DNA from 2 places in the Streptomyces sp. NPDC041200 genome. Region 2 is predicted to be linked to the other one. Evidence: riboswitches for the same ligand, from Rfam matches in the RefSeq annotation. Region 2 holds a riboswitch; the other holds the start of a gene.
The links. Region 2 has a riboswitch for thiamine pyrophosphate ahead of thiO (glycine oxidase ThiO). Riboswitches for the same ligand answer to the same signal wherever they lie in the genome.
Positions count from the first base shown of each region.

Region 1: another riboswitch for thiamine pyrophosphate. It lies ahead of ACZ6CL_RS04555 (thiamine ABC transporter substrate-binding protein); the one in region 2 lies ahead of thiO (glycine oxidase ThiO).

Region 1 covers NZ_JBVIZF010000001.1:965,111-972,316, forward strand. The annotation lists gene rpsB (30S ribosomal protein S2) at 1-248, shown strand, start outside; gene tsf (translation elongation factor Ts) at 348-1,184, shown strand; gene pyrH (UMP kinase) at 1,336-2,115, shown strand; gene frr (ribosome recycling factor) at 2,220-2,777, shown strand; gene ACZ6CL_RS04545 (phosphatidate cytidylyltransferase) at 2,777-3,955, shown strand; gene rlmN (dual-specificity RNA methyltransferase RlmN) at 4,041-5,147, shown strand; TPP riboswitch at 5,213-5,317, shown strand; gene ACZ6CL_RS04555 (thiamine ABC transporter substrate-binding protein) at 5,313-6,386, shown strand; gene ACZ6CL_RS04560 (ABC transporter permease) at 6,482-7,206, shown strand, end outside.
Region 2 covers NZ_JBVIZF010000003.1:89,388-96,593, reverse strand. The annotation lists gene ACZ6CL_RS10060 (SRPBCC domain-containing protein) at 1-104, opposite strand, end outside; gene ACZ6CL_RS10055 (thiazole synthase) at 169-1,014, opposite strand; gene thiS (sulfur carrier protein ThiS) at 1,020-1,232, opposite strand; gene thiO (glycine oxidase ThiO) at 1,229-2,557, opposite strand; TPP riboswitch at 2,556-2,669, opposite strand; gene ACZ6CL_RS10040 (NAD(P)/FAD-dependent oxidoreductase) at 2,865-4,097, shown strand; gene ACZ6CL_RS10035 (Rv2175c family DNA-binding protein) at 4,221-4,586, shown strand; gene thiE (thiamine phosphate synthase) at 4,683-5,330, shown strand; gene metF (methylenetetrahydrofolate reductase [NAD(P)H]) at 5,452-6,369, shown strand; gene ACZ6CL_RS10020 (hypothetical protein) at 6,410-7,206, shown strand, end outside.

The sequences.
Region 1 (7,206 bases), on a different contig from region 2:
TCATCGCCCGCTCCGGCGTCGCCACCGGCGACGAGAAGGCCGACAAGGGCGCGGCCGAGCCGCTGGCCGAGTGGGAGCGCGACCTGCTCGAGGGTGAGAAGAAGGCCGACGAGCCCGAGGCCAAGCCGGCCGAGGCCGCCGAGGAGAAGCCCGCCGAGGCTGTCGCCGAGACGCCGGCCGAGGACGCGAAGCCGGTCGAGGACGCGAAGCCCGCCGAGGCCCCGGCCGCGGACGCCGAGCAGGCCTGACCTACGCAGACGGTGTACAACGGCGGGGGTCGGTGCGGTGGCACCGCCCCCGTCGTTCACCCGTAGAGCTTTCGACTTTCGAGAAGAGATTCACAGATCATGGCGAACTTCACCGCCGCTGACGTCAAGAAGCTCCGCGAGCTCACCGGCGCCGGCATGATGGACTGCAAGAAGGCGCTGGACGAGGCCGAGGGCAGCGTCGACAAGGCCGTCGAGATCCTCCGCGTCAAGGGCCAGAAGGGCGTGGCCAAGCGCGAGAGCCGCAGCGCCGAGAACGGTGCCGTTGTCTCCCTCATCGCCGACGACAAGACCTCCGGCGTGCTGGTCGAGCTGAAGTGCGAGACCGACTTCGTGGCCAAGGGCGACAAGTTCATCGCCGTCGCCGACGCCATCGCCGCCCACGTCGCCAAGACCGTCCCGGCCGACCTGGAGGCCCTGCTCGCCTCCGAGATCGAGGCCGGCAAGACCGTCCAGGCGTTCGTGGACGAGGCCAACGCCACTCTCGGTGAGAAGATCGTCCTCGACCGTTTCGCGCAGTTCTCCGGCGGCTACGTCGCCGCGTACATGCACCGCACCAGCCCGGACCTGCCGCCGCAGGTCGGCGTCCTGGTCGAGCTGGACAAGGAGAACGCCGAGGTCGCCAAGGACATCGCGCAGCACGTCGCCGCGTTCGCGCCGAAGTTCCTGAGCCGTGACGAGATCGCGGCCGAGACGGTCGAGAACGAGCGTCGCGTCGCCGAGGCCACCGCCCGCGAGGAGGGCAAGCCCGAGGCCGCCCTGCCGAAGATCATCGAGGGTCGCGTCACCGGCTTCTTCAAGGAGAACGTCCTGGTGGACCAGGCGTTCGCCAAGGACAACAAGAAGAGCGTCCAGAAGGTCCTGGACGAGGCCGGCGTCTCCCTGACCCGTTTCGCCCGTTTCCGCGTCGGCGTCTGAGCCGAGCAGCGAAACACCGGCGACACCGATAGGGTCGTAGGCAGCCAACCGTCAACCGGTCGGCCGCAGATGTGACGAGGAGGCCATTGCCGCAGAGGTCGTACCAGGACCCGGCAGTGGCCTTCTTCGTATGTGCACGAGGAGATCTCCAATGAATCACGGCGCGGACGCCACACAGGCCGCCGACAAGAACGCGGACGGCCCCGTACGACACGGCCGTTTCCTGCTGAAGCTGTCCGGCGAGGCGTTCGCCGGGGGCGGGGGACTCGGGGTCGACCCCGATGTCGTGCACGCCATCGCCCGCGAGGTCGCCGCCGTGGTGCGGGACGGCGCGGAGATCGCCATCGTGATCGGCGGTGGCAACTTCTTCCGCGGGGCCGAGCTGCAGCAGCGCGGCATGGACCGGGCGCGCTCGGACTACATGGGCATGCTCGGCACCGTCATGAACTGCCTCGCTCTCCAGGACTTCCTGGAGAAGGAGGGCATCGACTCCCGCGTCCAGACCGCCATCACCATGGGCCAGGTCGCGGAGCCGTACATCCCGCTGCGCGCGGTGCGCCACCTGGAGAAGGGACGCGTCGTGATCTTCGGCGCGGGCATGGGCATGCCGTACTTCTCCACGGACACCACCGCCGCCCAGCGTGCCCTAGAGATCGACGCCGAGGCGCTGCTCATGGGCAAGAACGGGGTCGACGGGGTCTATGACTCCGACCCCAAGCGGAACCCGGACGCCGTCAAGTTCGACGCGCTGGAGTACAGCGAGGTGATCACCCGGGACCTCAAGGTCGCCGACGCCACCGCGATCACCCTCTGCCGGGACAACAAGCTGCCGATCCTGGTTTTCGAGCTGACCGCCGAAGGAAATATCGCGCGCGCGGTGAAGGGTGAGAAGATCGGCACGCTCGTGAGCGACCGGGACGTACGCGCCTGACGGCTCGTTCGGGGGATGGACAACGGCCTGCCGGTCGGACACCGTGCAGGAGAAGACGCACGCAGGGGCGAGGCTCTGCTTACGGATAACACCAGGAGCAAGTGGTGATCGAAGAAATCCTCCTCGAGGCCGAGGAGAAGATGGAGAAGGCCGTTGTGGTCGCCAAGGAGGACTTCGCCGCGATCCGCACCGGGCGTGCGCACCCGGCGATGTTCAACAAGATCGTGGCGGACTACTACGGTGCGCTGACGCCGATCAACCAGCTCGCGTCGTTCTCGGTGCCCGAGCCGCGCATGGCTGTGATCACGCCGTTCGACAAGAGCGCGCTGCGCAACATCGAGCAGGCGATCCGCGACTCGGACCTGGGGGTCAACCCCAGCAACGACGGCAACATCATCCGAGTGGTGTTCCCCGAGCTGACCGAGCAGCGCCGCAAGGAGTTCATCAAGGTCGCCAAGGGCAAGGGCGAGGACGCGAAGATCTCGATCCGCAGCATCCGGCGCAAGGCCAAGGAGTCGATCGACAAGCTGATCAAGGACGGCGAGGTCGGCGAGGACGAGGGCCGCCGTGCCGAGAAGGAGCTCGACGACCTCACCGCGAAGTACGTCGCGCAGGTGGATGAGCTGCTCAAGCACAAGGAAGCCGAGCTGCTCGAGGTCTGATGAACGACTCTTCCTGGGGGGCCCCACCACGCGCCGGACTCTGGGGACCGACTGATCAGGGCACCTCCCCCGGCTACGGCTGGGAGGTGCCCCCTTCTTCGGCGGGTCCCGCGCACGACGTGGCCGAAGCGGCGCAGACTCGCCCCATGCCCACCGTGCCGCACGCAGGCGGCGATCCCGGCGACGCCGCCGGCCGTGACCGGGGGGCCGCCCGGCCGGGCGGCCCCTTGTTCCGCGATGAGCGCGAGCCGCGGCCCGGCCCCCGGCAGCCGCCCGCCGGGCAGCCGCCGACGCCCCCCGGCCCCGGCCCCGAGTCCGCCGGGAGCGCGCCCGGCAGCGGCGGCGGTCAGGGCACGAAGAAGAAGAGCGCGGGCCGCGATCTGCGCGCCGCGATAGGGGTGGGCGTCGGCCTCGGCGTGATCATCATCGCGTCGCTCTTCATCTACAAGCCCGTGTTCATCGGCGTGATAGCGGTCGCCGTGGTCGTCGGGCTGTGGGAGCTGACCTCCCGGCTGGCCGAGCGGAAGGACATCCGGGTTCCCCTGGTGCCGCTCGCAGTCGGCGGCGTCGCCATGGTCGTCGCGGGCTATGTGCGCGGGGCGCAGGGCGCCTGGGTGGCGGTGTCGCTCACGGCGCTCGCCGTGCTCGTGTGGCGGATGACCGAGCCACCCGACAACTACCTCAGGGACGTCACGGCGGGCGTCTTCGCCGCCTTCTACGTGCCGTTCCTCGCCACCTTCGTGGCGCTCATACTGGCCGCGCCCGACGGCGCGCAGCGGGTGCTGACCTTCCTGCTGCTGACCGTGGTGAGCGACACCGGCGCGTACGCGGTCGGCTGGCGCTTCGGCAAGCATCCGCTCGCGCCCCGCATCAGCCCCGGCAAGACCCGCGAGGGACTGATGGGCGCGGTGGCGTTCGCGATGGTCGCGGGGGCGCTGTGCATGCAGTACCTCATCGAGGGCGGCGTGTGGTGGCAGGGGCTGCTGCTCGGCCTCGCCGTCGCGGTCAGCGCGACCCTGGGGGACCTCGGCGAGTCCATGATCAAGCGTGACCTCGGCATCAAGGACATGGGCAAGCTGCTGCCCGGCCACGGCGGGATCATGGACCGGCTCGACTCGCTGCTGCCCACCGCGCCCGTGGTGTGGCTGCTGCTGGTGATCTTCGTGGGCGGCGGCTGAGCCGTACGTAGCGAACAAGGCTGTTCAGGGCCCCGTGCCGCCCGTGGCGCGGGGCCTTCCGCATGTCTGCGACACTGGTACGGCCATGCCTAAGCCCGGAGAACTCACTTTCGCCGTGCCGCGTGGGGCCAAGAAGCCCCCGCGGCATCTCGCCGACCTCAGCCCCGCCGAGCGCCGCGAGGCCGTCGCCGCGCTCGGGGAGAAGCCCTTCCGGGCCGGGCAGGTGTCGCGTCACTACTTCGCCCGCTACACCGACGACCCCGCACAGTGGACCGACATCCCGGCCGCCGCGCGCGAGAAGCTGGCGACCGGGCTGCTGCCGGACCTGATGAGCGTGGTGCGGCACATCAGCTGCGACGACGACACCACCCGCAAGACCCTGTGGCGGCTCTTCGACGGCACGCTCGTCGAGTCCGTGCTGATGCGCTACCCGGACCGGGTCACCATGTGCATCAGCTCCCAGGCGGGCTGCGGCATGAACTGCCCGTTCTGCGCCACCGGCCAGGCGGGTCTGGACCGCAACCTGTCGACCGCCGAGATCGTGCACCAGATCGTCGACGGCATGCGGGCGCTGCGGGACGGGGAGATCCCCGGCGGCCCGGCGCGGCTGTCCAACATCGTCTTCATGGGCATGGGCGAGCCGCTGGCCAACTACAACCGGGTCATCGGTGCCATCCGCAGGCTCACCGACCCCGAGCCGGACGGCCTCGGTCTGTCCCAGCGCGGCATCACCGTCTCGACCGTGGGACTGGTCCCGGCGATGCTGCGGTTCGCCGACGAGGGCTTCAAGTGCCGCCTCGCGGTCTCCCTCCACGCGCCCGACGACGAGCTGCGCGACACCCTCGTCCCGGTCAACACCCGCTGGAAGGTGCGCGAGGTCCTGGACGCGGCGTGGGAGTACGCGGAGAAGTCCGGCCGCCGGATCTCCATCGAGTACGCCCTGATCAAGGACATCAACGACCAGGCCTGGCGCGCCGATCTGCTCGGTCGGCTCCTCAAGGGCCACCGGGTGCACGTCAACCTCATCCCGCTCAACCCGACGCCTGGCTCCAAGTGGACGGCGTCCCGGCCGGAGGACGAGAGGGCGTTCGTGGCGGCCCTGGAGCGGCACGGGGTGCCGGTGACCGTCCGGGACACCCGGGGGCAGGAGATCGACGGGGCGTGCGGCCAGTTGGCGGCCACGGAGCGCTGACCACCGGCTGATACGGTGCCTTCGCACAACCGTCGTACAACCATCCCGTAGCGACGGACAACCGAACATTCCGACAGGGGAGCGCGAAACGCGCTGAGAGTGCGGCACGGCCGCAGACCCTCCAACCTGATCCGGGTCATACCGGCGTAGGGAGTCAGCCTCACGATGAACAGCCATCTTCGGCGTGCGATCACCGCCGCCCTCGTCGGTTCCCTCGGCACCGGCGTCCTCAGCGGCTGCGGCGGGGGCGGGGCGGAGGGCAAGGACTCCAAGACCGTCACCCTGGTCTCGCACGATTCGTTCGCGGCGTCCAAGGCGGTCCTCAAGGAGTTCACCCGCACCACCGGCTACAAGGTGCGGGTACAGGCCGGGGGCGACGCGGGGGCGGCCGTCAACCAGGCGATCCTGTCCAAGGGCCATCCGCAGGGCGATGTGTTCTTCGGCGTCGACAACACCCTCCTCTCCCGCGCGCTGGACAATGACCTGTTCACGCCGTACGAGGCGAAGGGCCTGGACAAGGTCCCGGCCGCGCATCAGCTCGACCAGGCGAAGCACCGTGTCACCCCGGTCGACTACGGCGACATCTGCGTCAACTACGACCGCGCGTACTTCGAGCGCGAGAAGCTCGCGCCGCCGAAGACGTTCGCCGATCTGACCAAGCCCGCGTACAAGAACCTCCTGGTCACCGAGAACGCCGCCACCTCGTCCCCCGGCCTCGCCTTCCTGCTCGGCACCGCCGCCCGCTACGGCGACCACGGCTGGCGGGACTACTGGAAGAAGCTGCGGGCCAACGGCGTCGAGGTGGTCGACGGCTGGGAGCAGGCCTACAACGACCGCTTCTCCGGCTCGGCGGGCGGCGCCAAGGGCGACAAGCCGCTCGTCGTCTCGTACGCCTCCAGCCCGCCCGCCGAGGTGGCCGACGCGAAGTCGAAGCCCGCGAAGGCCCCCACCGGGGTGGCGGAGGGCACCTGCTTCCGGCAGACGGAGTTCGCCGGGCTGCTGAAGGGCGCGGGCAACACCAAGGGGGGCAAGGCGCTGCTGGACTTCCTGCTGACCAAGCGCTTCCAGGAGGACGTACCGCTGAACATGTACGTCAATCCGGTGCGCGAGGACGCGAAGCTGCCGGAGATCTTCACCCGGTACGGGGCCAAGGTCGCCGACCCGGCCACGCTGCCCCCGCGGAAGATCGCCAAGAACCGTGAGCCCTGGGTCAAGGCATGGTCCTCGCTCGTTCTGTAGCGCCCCGCGAGAAGCCCGAGAAGCCCGAGAAGCGCGAGAACCGTGAGAAGGGCGGGGGGCGGAACGGTCGCGGCGCCGCCCTGCGGTTCGCCCTGATGGCCGTCCCGCTGGCCTTCTTCGGTGTCTTCTTCGCGTATCCGGTGGCCGCGATCGTCACCCGCGGGCTGCGCGCCGACGGCCGGTGGCGGCTCGGGCGGATACCCGAGGTGCTGGGCGATCCGTCCGTCCTGCACACGCTGTGGTTCACCGGCTGGCAGGCGGCCGCCTCGACCGGGCTGACCCTGGCGGTCGCGCTGCCCGGCGCGTATGTCTTCGCCCGCTTCGCCTTCCCCGGCAAGGGGCTGCTGCGCGCCGTGGTGACCGTGCCGTTCGTGCTGCCGACCGTGGTCGCCGGATCGGCGTTCCTGGGGCTGCTCGGCCGGGGCGGGCTGCTGGACGAGCTGTGGGGGATACGGCTGGACACCAGCGTCTGGGCGATTCTGCTGGCCCACGTCTTCTTCAACTACGCGGTGGTCGTCCGCACCGTCGGCGGGCTGTGGGCGCAGCTCGACCCGCGCCAGGAGGAGGCCGCCCGGGTGCTCGGCGCGAGCCGCCTCGCCGCCTGGCGCCGGGTCACCCTGCCCGCGCTGGGCCCCGCCGTGGCCGCCGCCGCGCTGATGGTCTTCCTGTTCACGTTCACCTCCTTCGGGGTGATCCAGATCCTCGGCGGCCCGCGCTACGCCACCCTGGAGGTGGCCATCTACCGGCAGACCGCGCAGCTGCTCGACCTGCCGACGGCCGCGGTGCTCACCCTCGTCCAGTTCGCGGCGGTCGCGGCCGT
Region 2 (7,206 bases):
TGCTCCGGCGTGGTCAGCACCCGCCAGACGCGGTCGATGGGGGCGGAGACGTATGTCTCACGTTCGATCCGGTCGGCCACGGGCACGGCTGTCGGCTCCCTCACGGCGACCACCTCCGCATTCCACGGTAGGCCGCCCCGGACGGCCGCGTCGGCCGCTTCGGCCGCGTTACGCGAAGGCGGGCCGCTCCGGGTCGAGCGCGGCCAGCCCCTCGGCCGGGGACGACGCCTCGGCGAAGTGGCGGCGGGGGATACGGCCCGCCCGGTGCGCGAGCCGCCCCGCGGCCACCGCGTGCCGCATCGCCCCGGCCATCAGCACCGGCTCCTGGGCGCGGGTCACGGCCGAGGCCAGCATGACCGCGGCGCACCCCAGCTCCATGGCGAGCGCCGCGTCGGACGCCGTACCCGCGCCCGCGTCGAGGATCACCGGGACCTGGGCCCGCTCGGTGATCAGCTGGAAGTTGTGCGGGTTGCGGATGCCGAGGCCGGAGCCGATCGGCGAGCCCAGCGGCATGATCGCGGCACAGCCGACGTCCTCCAGCTTCCGGGCCAGCACCGGGTCGTCGTTGGTGTACGGCAGGACCGTGAAGCCGTCGTCCACCAGGGTCTCGGCGGCGTCCAGCGTCTCGATCGGGTCGGGGAGCAGGGTGCGCTCGTCGGCGATGACCTCCAGCTTCACCCAGTCGGTACCCAGCGCCTCGCGGGCGAGCCGGGCGGTCAGCACGGCCTCCCCGGCGGTGAAGCAGCCCGCGGTGTTGGGCAGCGGGCGGATGCCGTGCCGGTTCAGTACGGACAGCACCGAGCCCTGCACCGCGGGGTCCAGGCGGCGCATCGCGACCGTGGTCAGCTCGGTGCCGGAGGCGATCAGCGACCGCTCCATGATGTCCAGGCTGGGCGCGCCGCCGGTGCCCATGATCAGGCGGGAGCCGAAGGACGTACCGGCGATGGTGAGCGGATCGGCGTCGGTGAGGACCTGATCCAGCGTCGTGGGGTGCGACGTTATGGGGTGAGACATGAGGGTCAGCCTCCTTGGACCGCGGTGAGGACCTCGACGCGATCGCCGTCGCCGAGCGGGGTCGCGGGCCACTGGCCGCGCGGGACGACCGTCTCGTTGACGGCCGCGGCGACGCCCGAGGGCGCCTGGGTGAGGGTCGCGACGACCCCGTCGAGGGTGGTCCCGCCGGGCAGTTCGCGGGGCTCGCCGTTCACGGTGACGCTCAGGGTGACGGTCATGCGGTGTGCTCCTGTACTGCTGCTGCCTGTGCTGCCGCTGCCTGTGCTGCCGCTGTCTGTGCGGCTGCTGTCTGTCCTGCCGCCGTCTGCGCTGCCGCTGGGGGATTCGCGGTGGCCGCGAAGCGCCGCGGGGAGAACGGCCGCGCCTCGGGCGGGAGTTCGCCGCTGGTCAGCGCCTCGGCCATGGCGTCGCCGGTGATCGGGGTCAGCAGGACGCCGTTGCGGTAGTGGCCGGTGGCCAGCTGGAGGCCCGGCAGCTCGGTCGGGCCGAGCAGCGGGGCGTTGTCGGGGGAGCCGGGGCGCAGCCCGGCGAGGGTCTCGACGAGCGGCAGTTCGGTGATGCCGGGCACCAGCTCGTGCGCGTCGCGCAGCAGCTCGTACACCCCGCCCGCGGTGACCGTGGTGTCCCAGCCCAGCTCCTCGCTGGTCGCGCCGACGACCAGCTCGCCGTTCTCGCGCGGCACGAGGTAGACGTGGCCGCCGCGCACCACGGCCCGCACGGTCCGGGACAGGAAGGGCGCGTACGGGCCGGGCACCGACAGCCGCAGCACCTGGCCCTTGACGGGGCGTACGGGCGGCAGGACCTCCTCGGGGACGCCCGGGAACCGCCCGCTGAGGCTGCCCGCGGCCAGCACGGTCTGCCCGGCGGTCAGCCGGGTGCGCGCGTCGTCGGCCAGCTCGGCGCCGGTGGCCCGGCCGCCGTCGCCGTCCAGCAGCAGCCGCTCGGCGCGGACGCGGTGGAGGGCCACTCCGGCGCGCTCGCACGCCGCCAGCAGCGCGGCCGCCAGCCGCCGCGGGTCGACCTGGTGGTCGCCGTCGACGCGCAGGCCCCCGCGCACGCCCGGCGCGAGCATTGGCTCCAGGCGCCTGCATTCGCGCCCCGTCAACCACTGTGAGTCCAGACCGAGCCGCTGCTGGAAGGCGTGCAGCTCGCGCAGATGGGCGCGGTCGTCCGCGTCGAGCGCGACCGAGAGGGTGCCGCAGGTGCGGAAGGCCAGGTCATGGCCGCTCGCCTCTTCCAGCTCCGCCACGAAGGACGGATAGCGGCGCGCCGAGGCCAGATTCAACCCGAGCAGGGTCTGCTCGCCGTAGTGCAGCTCGGTGACGGCCGCCAGCATCCCGGCCGCGACCTGGGCGGCCCCGCCGCCGGGGGCCGGGTCGGCGACGGCGGTGCGCAGGCCCCGCTGGGCCGCCCGCCAGGCCGTGACCAGGCCGATGATGCCGCCGCCGATGACCAGGACGTCGTACGGTGCGGCGCTGCCCTGGGGCACGTGGGGTGCGTGGGCTGCTTGGTGTGCTCGAGGTGTGTGGTGTGGGGTGTGCATGGGCTGGTCGCCCCCTCCCTTCGCCGGCATGACCCGGATCAGGTTCGTACGGTCGGAGGCCGTGCCAGCCTCCCTCTCAGCCCGGTGCGCCCAGGCTCCCGCGAGTGCTCTGTCCGGCCACCCTAGTACGCGCCCCGAATCGGCCGGAAGGGAGCGTCCCGGGCGGGACCGGGCAGCAGGCCCCGCGCACCCGACACGACGGGGCGTCCGGCCCGCCGGGCTGTGCCCGAGATCTCGTCGTGCGCTCTCCGGTCCGCCCCACCTGCCGCAATACAGTGATCGTGTGAGCGATGAGACGACGAAGACGATGGCGTCCTCGGCGGGTGGCGGCGGACAGCGGGTGGTGATCGTCGGCGCGGGCATGGCGGGGGTGCAGACCGCCGTCGCGCTGCGTGAGCAGGGCTGGAGCGGGGAGATCCTGCTGCTGGGCGCCGAGCCCCACCAGCCGTACGACCGGCCGCCGCTGTCCAAGGCCGTACTGCTCGGCAAGGCCGAAGGGTCCGCGTTCGACGTGGACTTCGCCGCGCTCGGCATCGGGCTGCGGCTCGGCGTCGCCGTGACCGGGCTGGACACGGCCGGGCGGACGGTCACGACCGGGTCAGGACCGATCCCGTACGACGTCCTGGTGATCGCCACCGGCGCCGAGCCGATCGCCCTGCCCGGCAGCGAGGACGTGCCCGGTGTCCACCTCCTGCGCACCCTGGACGACGCCGAACGGCTGCGCCCGGTGCTCGCCCGGCAGGAGGAGATCGTGGTGGTCGGGGCGGGCTGGATCGGCGCGGAGTTCGCGACCGCGGCCCGCGAGGCGGGCTGCGCGGTGACGGTCGTCGAGGCCGCGGACCGGCCGCTGGTGGGCGCCCTCCCGGCGGAGGTCGCCGCCCATATGACCGGCTGGTACGCGGACTACGGCGCCACTCTGGTCACCGGCGCCCGGGTGACCGCGCTCGACCGGACCGGGCTGCAGCTCGGCGACGGCACCCGGCTGCGGGCCGGTGCGGTGGTCATCGGCATCGGCGCCCGGCCCGCGACCGGCTGGCTGGCCGGTTCGGACATCGAACTCGCCGAGGACCGGTCGGTCGTCGCCGACGAGGGGCTGCGCACGTCGGCGCCCGATGTGTACGCGGTCGGCGACTGCGCGTCCTTCCCCTCCGCCCGCTACGGGACCCGGCTGCTGGTGCACCACTGGGACAACGCGCTCCAGGGGCCGCGGACGGTCGCCGCCAATGTGGTCGGCAGCCGCACCGCGCACTTCCCCGGCCAGGTCTACGACCCGGTGCCGTACTTCTGGTCCGAGCAGTTCGGGCGGTTCGTGCAGTACGCGGGACACCACTCGGACGCCGACGAGCTGGTCTGGCGGGGCGATCCGGACGGCACAGCCTGGTCGGTGTGCTGGCTGCGGGACGGGGCGCTGGTCGCCCTGCTGGCGGTCGGCCGTCCGCGCGATCTGGCCCAGGGCCGCAAGCTGATCGAACGCGGCGCCCGGCTGGACCGCACCCGGGCCACGGATCCTTCCGTTCCGCTGAAGTCGGCCGTTCTGTGACGTCCGGACCTCCTCGGTGAGCAGGGGTTCGGGGCCCGGCCGGACCGGCGGCCCCGCATCCGGAGGCCCGCGCGGCGGACGCCCGGCTACCCACTGTCAGTCCCAGATGGCAGGCTTGTTCCTGTGACCGAGATTGACGCAAAGATCGATGCTCTCGTCCCCGCCTGGCTCACTCTCCCCGACGTCGCCGACCGGATCGGCGTCGAGGTGACACGCGTGAGGCAGCTGGTCAAGGAGGGCCAGCTGATCGCGGTGCGCCGTGGCGAGAACCGGGTGCTGCAGGTGCCCGAGGACTTCATCGGTGACGGAAAGGTCGTCAAGGGCCTCGTGGGCACCTTGACACTGCTCAAGGACGACGGCTTCAGTGACGAGGAGATGCTGGAGTGGCTCTTCACCCCTGACCCGAGCCTGCCGGGCACCCCGGCCCAGGCGCTGCGCGAGAATCGCGGCACGGAAGTGAAGCGGCGCGCGCAGGCGCTCGCCGTCTGACGCCGTCCGCCGTTTTCCGAACCACCACCAGGCGTACGGGCCGGGCAGACCGCTGCCCCGGCCCGTACGCCGCACGACCCGGGGGGAAAGCCACCCATGACCGCACGCGAGCAGCTGGCCGACGCCCGCCTCTACCTGTGCACCGACGCGCGCAAGCGCCAGGGCGACCTGCCGGAGTTCCTGGACGCCGTGCTGGCCGCCGGGGTGGACATCGTCCAGCTGCGGGAGAAGGGCATGGAGGCCGCCGAGGAGCTGGACCACCTCGCCGTCTTCGCCGACGCCTGCCGCCGCCACGGAAAGCTGCTCGCCGTCAACGACCGCGCGGACGTCGCCCATGCCAGCGGCGCCGACGTGCTCCACCTGGGCCAGGGCGACCTGCCGGTCCCGGCGGCGCGCGCCATCCTCGGCGACGGCCCGCTGATCGGGCGCTCCACCCACGCCGAGGCCGAGGTGGACGCGGCCCTCGCCGAGCCCGGCGTGGACTACTTCTGCACCGGCCCCTGCTGGCCCACCCCCACCAAGCCGGGCCGCCATGCCCCCGGCCTCTCCCTGGTCCGGCACGCCGCCGCCCGGCGCCCGGCCCGGCCCTGGTTCGCGATCGGCGGCATCGACGCGTCGAACCTGGACCAGGTCCTGGAGGCGGGCGCGCGCCGGGTTGTCGTGGTGCGGGCCATCACCGAGGCCACGGATCCGGCGGCGGCCACGGAAGCGCTGGCGAAGCGTGTGCGAGCGGCAGATGTCTAGCAGGTGTCGGAGTTGAGCCCGGCTCGATCTTTCCGTCCGCATTGCGGACAGGAGCCCGGCAAAACCCCCATAACCACGTTGCCGGGTGGGCGCCGACCACCCGGCTGGCTAACCTTCCCGTATGGCCCTAGGTACCGCTTCCACCAGGACTGATCGAGCCCTTACCGTGCGTGACCTGCTCGCGTCGGGTGAGCAATCGTATTCCTTCGAGTTCTTCGCCCCCAAAACGGACAGGGGGCAGCACACGCTGTGGAACGCCATCCGCCGGCTGGAGGCTGTCTCACCGACCTTCGTCTCCGTGACGTACGGCGCGGGTGGCTCCTCCCGTGAGGGCACCGTCCGCGCCACCGAGCAGATCGCGACCGACACCACCCTGACCCCCGTCGCGCACCTGACCGCGGTCAACCACTCCCTCGCCGAGCTGCGCAACATCATCGGCCAGTACGCCGGTGCCGGGATCCGGAACATGCTCGCCCTGCGCGGCGACCCGCCCGGGGACCCGATGGCGGACTGGGTCAAGCACCCCGACGGCATCACCTACGCCGCCGAGCTGGTCCGCCTGATCAAGGAGTCCGGGGACTTCTGCGTCGGCGTCGCCGCATTCCCCGAAATGCACCCGCGCTCGACGGACTGGGACACCGACATCCGTCACTTCGTCGACAAGTGCCGCGCGGGCGCCGACTTCGCGATCACCCAGATGTTCTTCTATCCGGAGGACTATCTGCGGCTGCGCGACCGGGTCGCGGCCTCGGGCTGTACGACACCGATCATCCCTGAGATCATGCCGGTCACGAACGTCAGGCAGATCGAGCGGTTCGCGCAGCTCAGCAACGCCGCCTTCCCGCCGGAGCTGGCCGAACGCATCCTGGCGGTGAAGGACGACGCGGCGGCTGTACGCTCGATCGGGATCGACTACGCGACAGAGCTGTGCGCGCGGTTGATGGCCGAGGAGATCCCCGGGCTTCACTTCATTACCCTGAACCACTCCACGGCGACGCTGGAAATCTACAAGAATCTGGGACTGCACCAGCGGTCCTGATGACGGCGGCCGAGGGGCAGCCGCACTGAGAGGGGCGGGCATGGGCTGGACGGTCCTCTACATCGCTTTCGGCGTCGTGGCGCTGTGGCTGTTGGGAGAGGTACTGCTGCAGTACAAGGCGCGGCTGCGCTGGCGGCTGCTGGCCTTCGTCGGCTTTCTGGGCGTGGTCGTCGGGGTGCTGATCCCGGCGGTGGTGGTGATCGCGATCGGCGCGATCGCCTTCGCGGTCGGCCAGACGTACGTCACCCTCTCCTTCCGCCAGGGCTTCGAGAAGGGCTGGGCCCTGGAAGGCCTCCCCGGGCTGCCGGGGCTGGGCCGCGGACGCGAGCGCGACCCGCTGCCGGCCGGTCCGGAGCCCGAACCGGCCCTCCAGATCTCCGATGTCGAGGACGTCCGGGTCGAGCGGCCCGAGCCGCCCACCTACCGGCCGGAGCCGATGCCGGACGACACCAGCGAGTACGGCGTCTACGAGGAGCCGTCCCCGTTCACCCCTGCCTCCGGCGGTTACGTGGACCCGAACGCGGGCTACAGCGCGTACGAGACGTACGCCGGTTACGGCACGCAGGACGGTCAGGGCGCCCCCGGATACCAGGACCAGGGCTACGGCGACGTGGGCTACGGCCAGGGCCAGGACGTGTACGCGGACGCCGCGCAGTACGGCTACCAGGACCAGCAGGCGTACGCCGCCTACGGCCAGGACCCGTACGCCGGGGCCTACGACCAGCAGGCCTACGCCCAGCAGCAGCCCTACGGGCAGCAGCAGTACGCCGACCCGTACGCGGGCTACCAGCAGGACCCGTACGCCGCCGGGGCGTTCGGCGGCGGCGACCACTACGC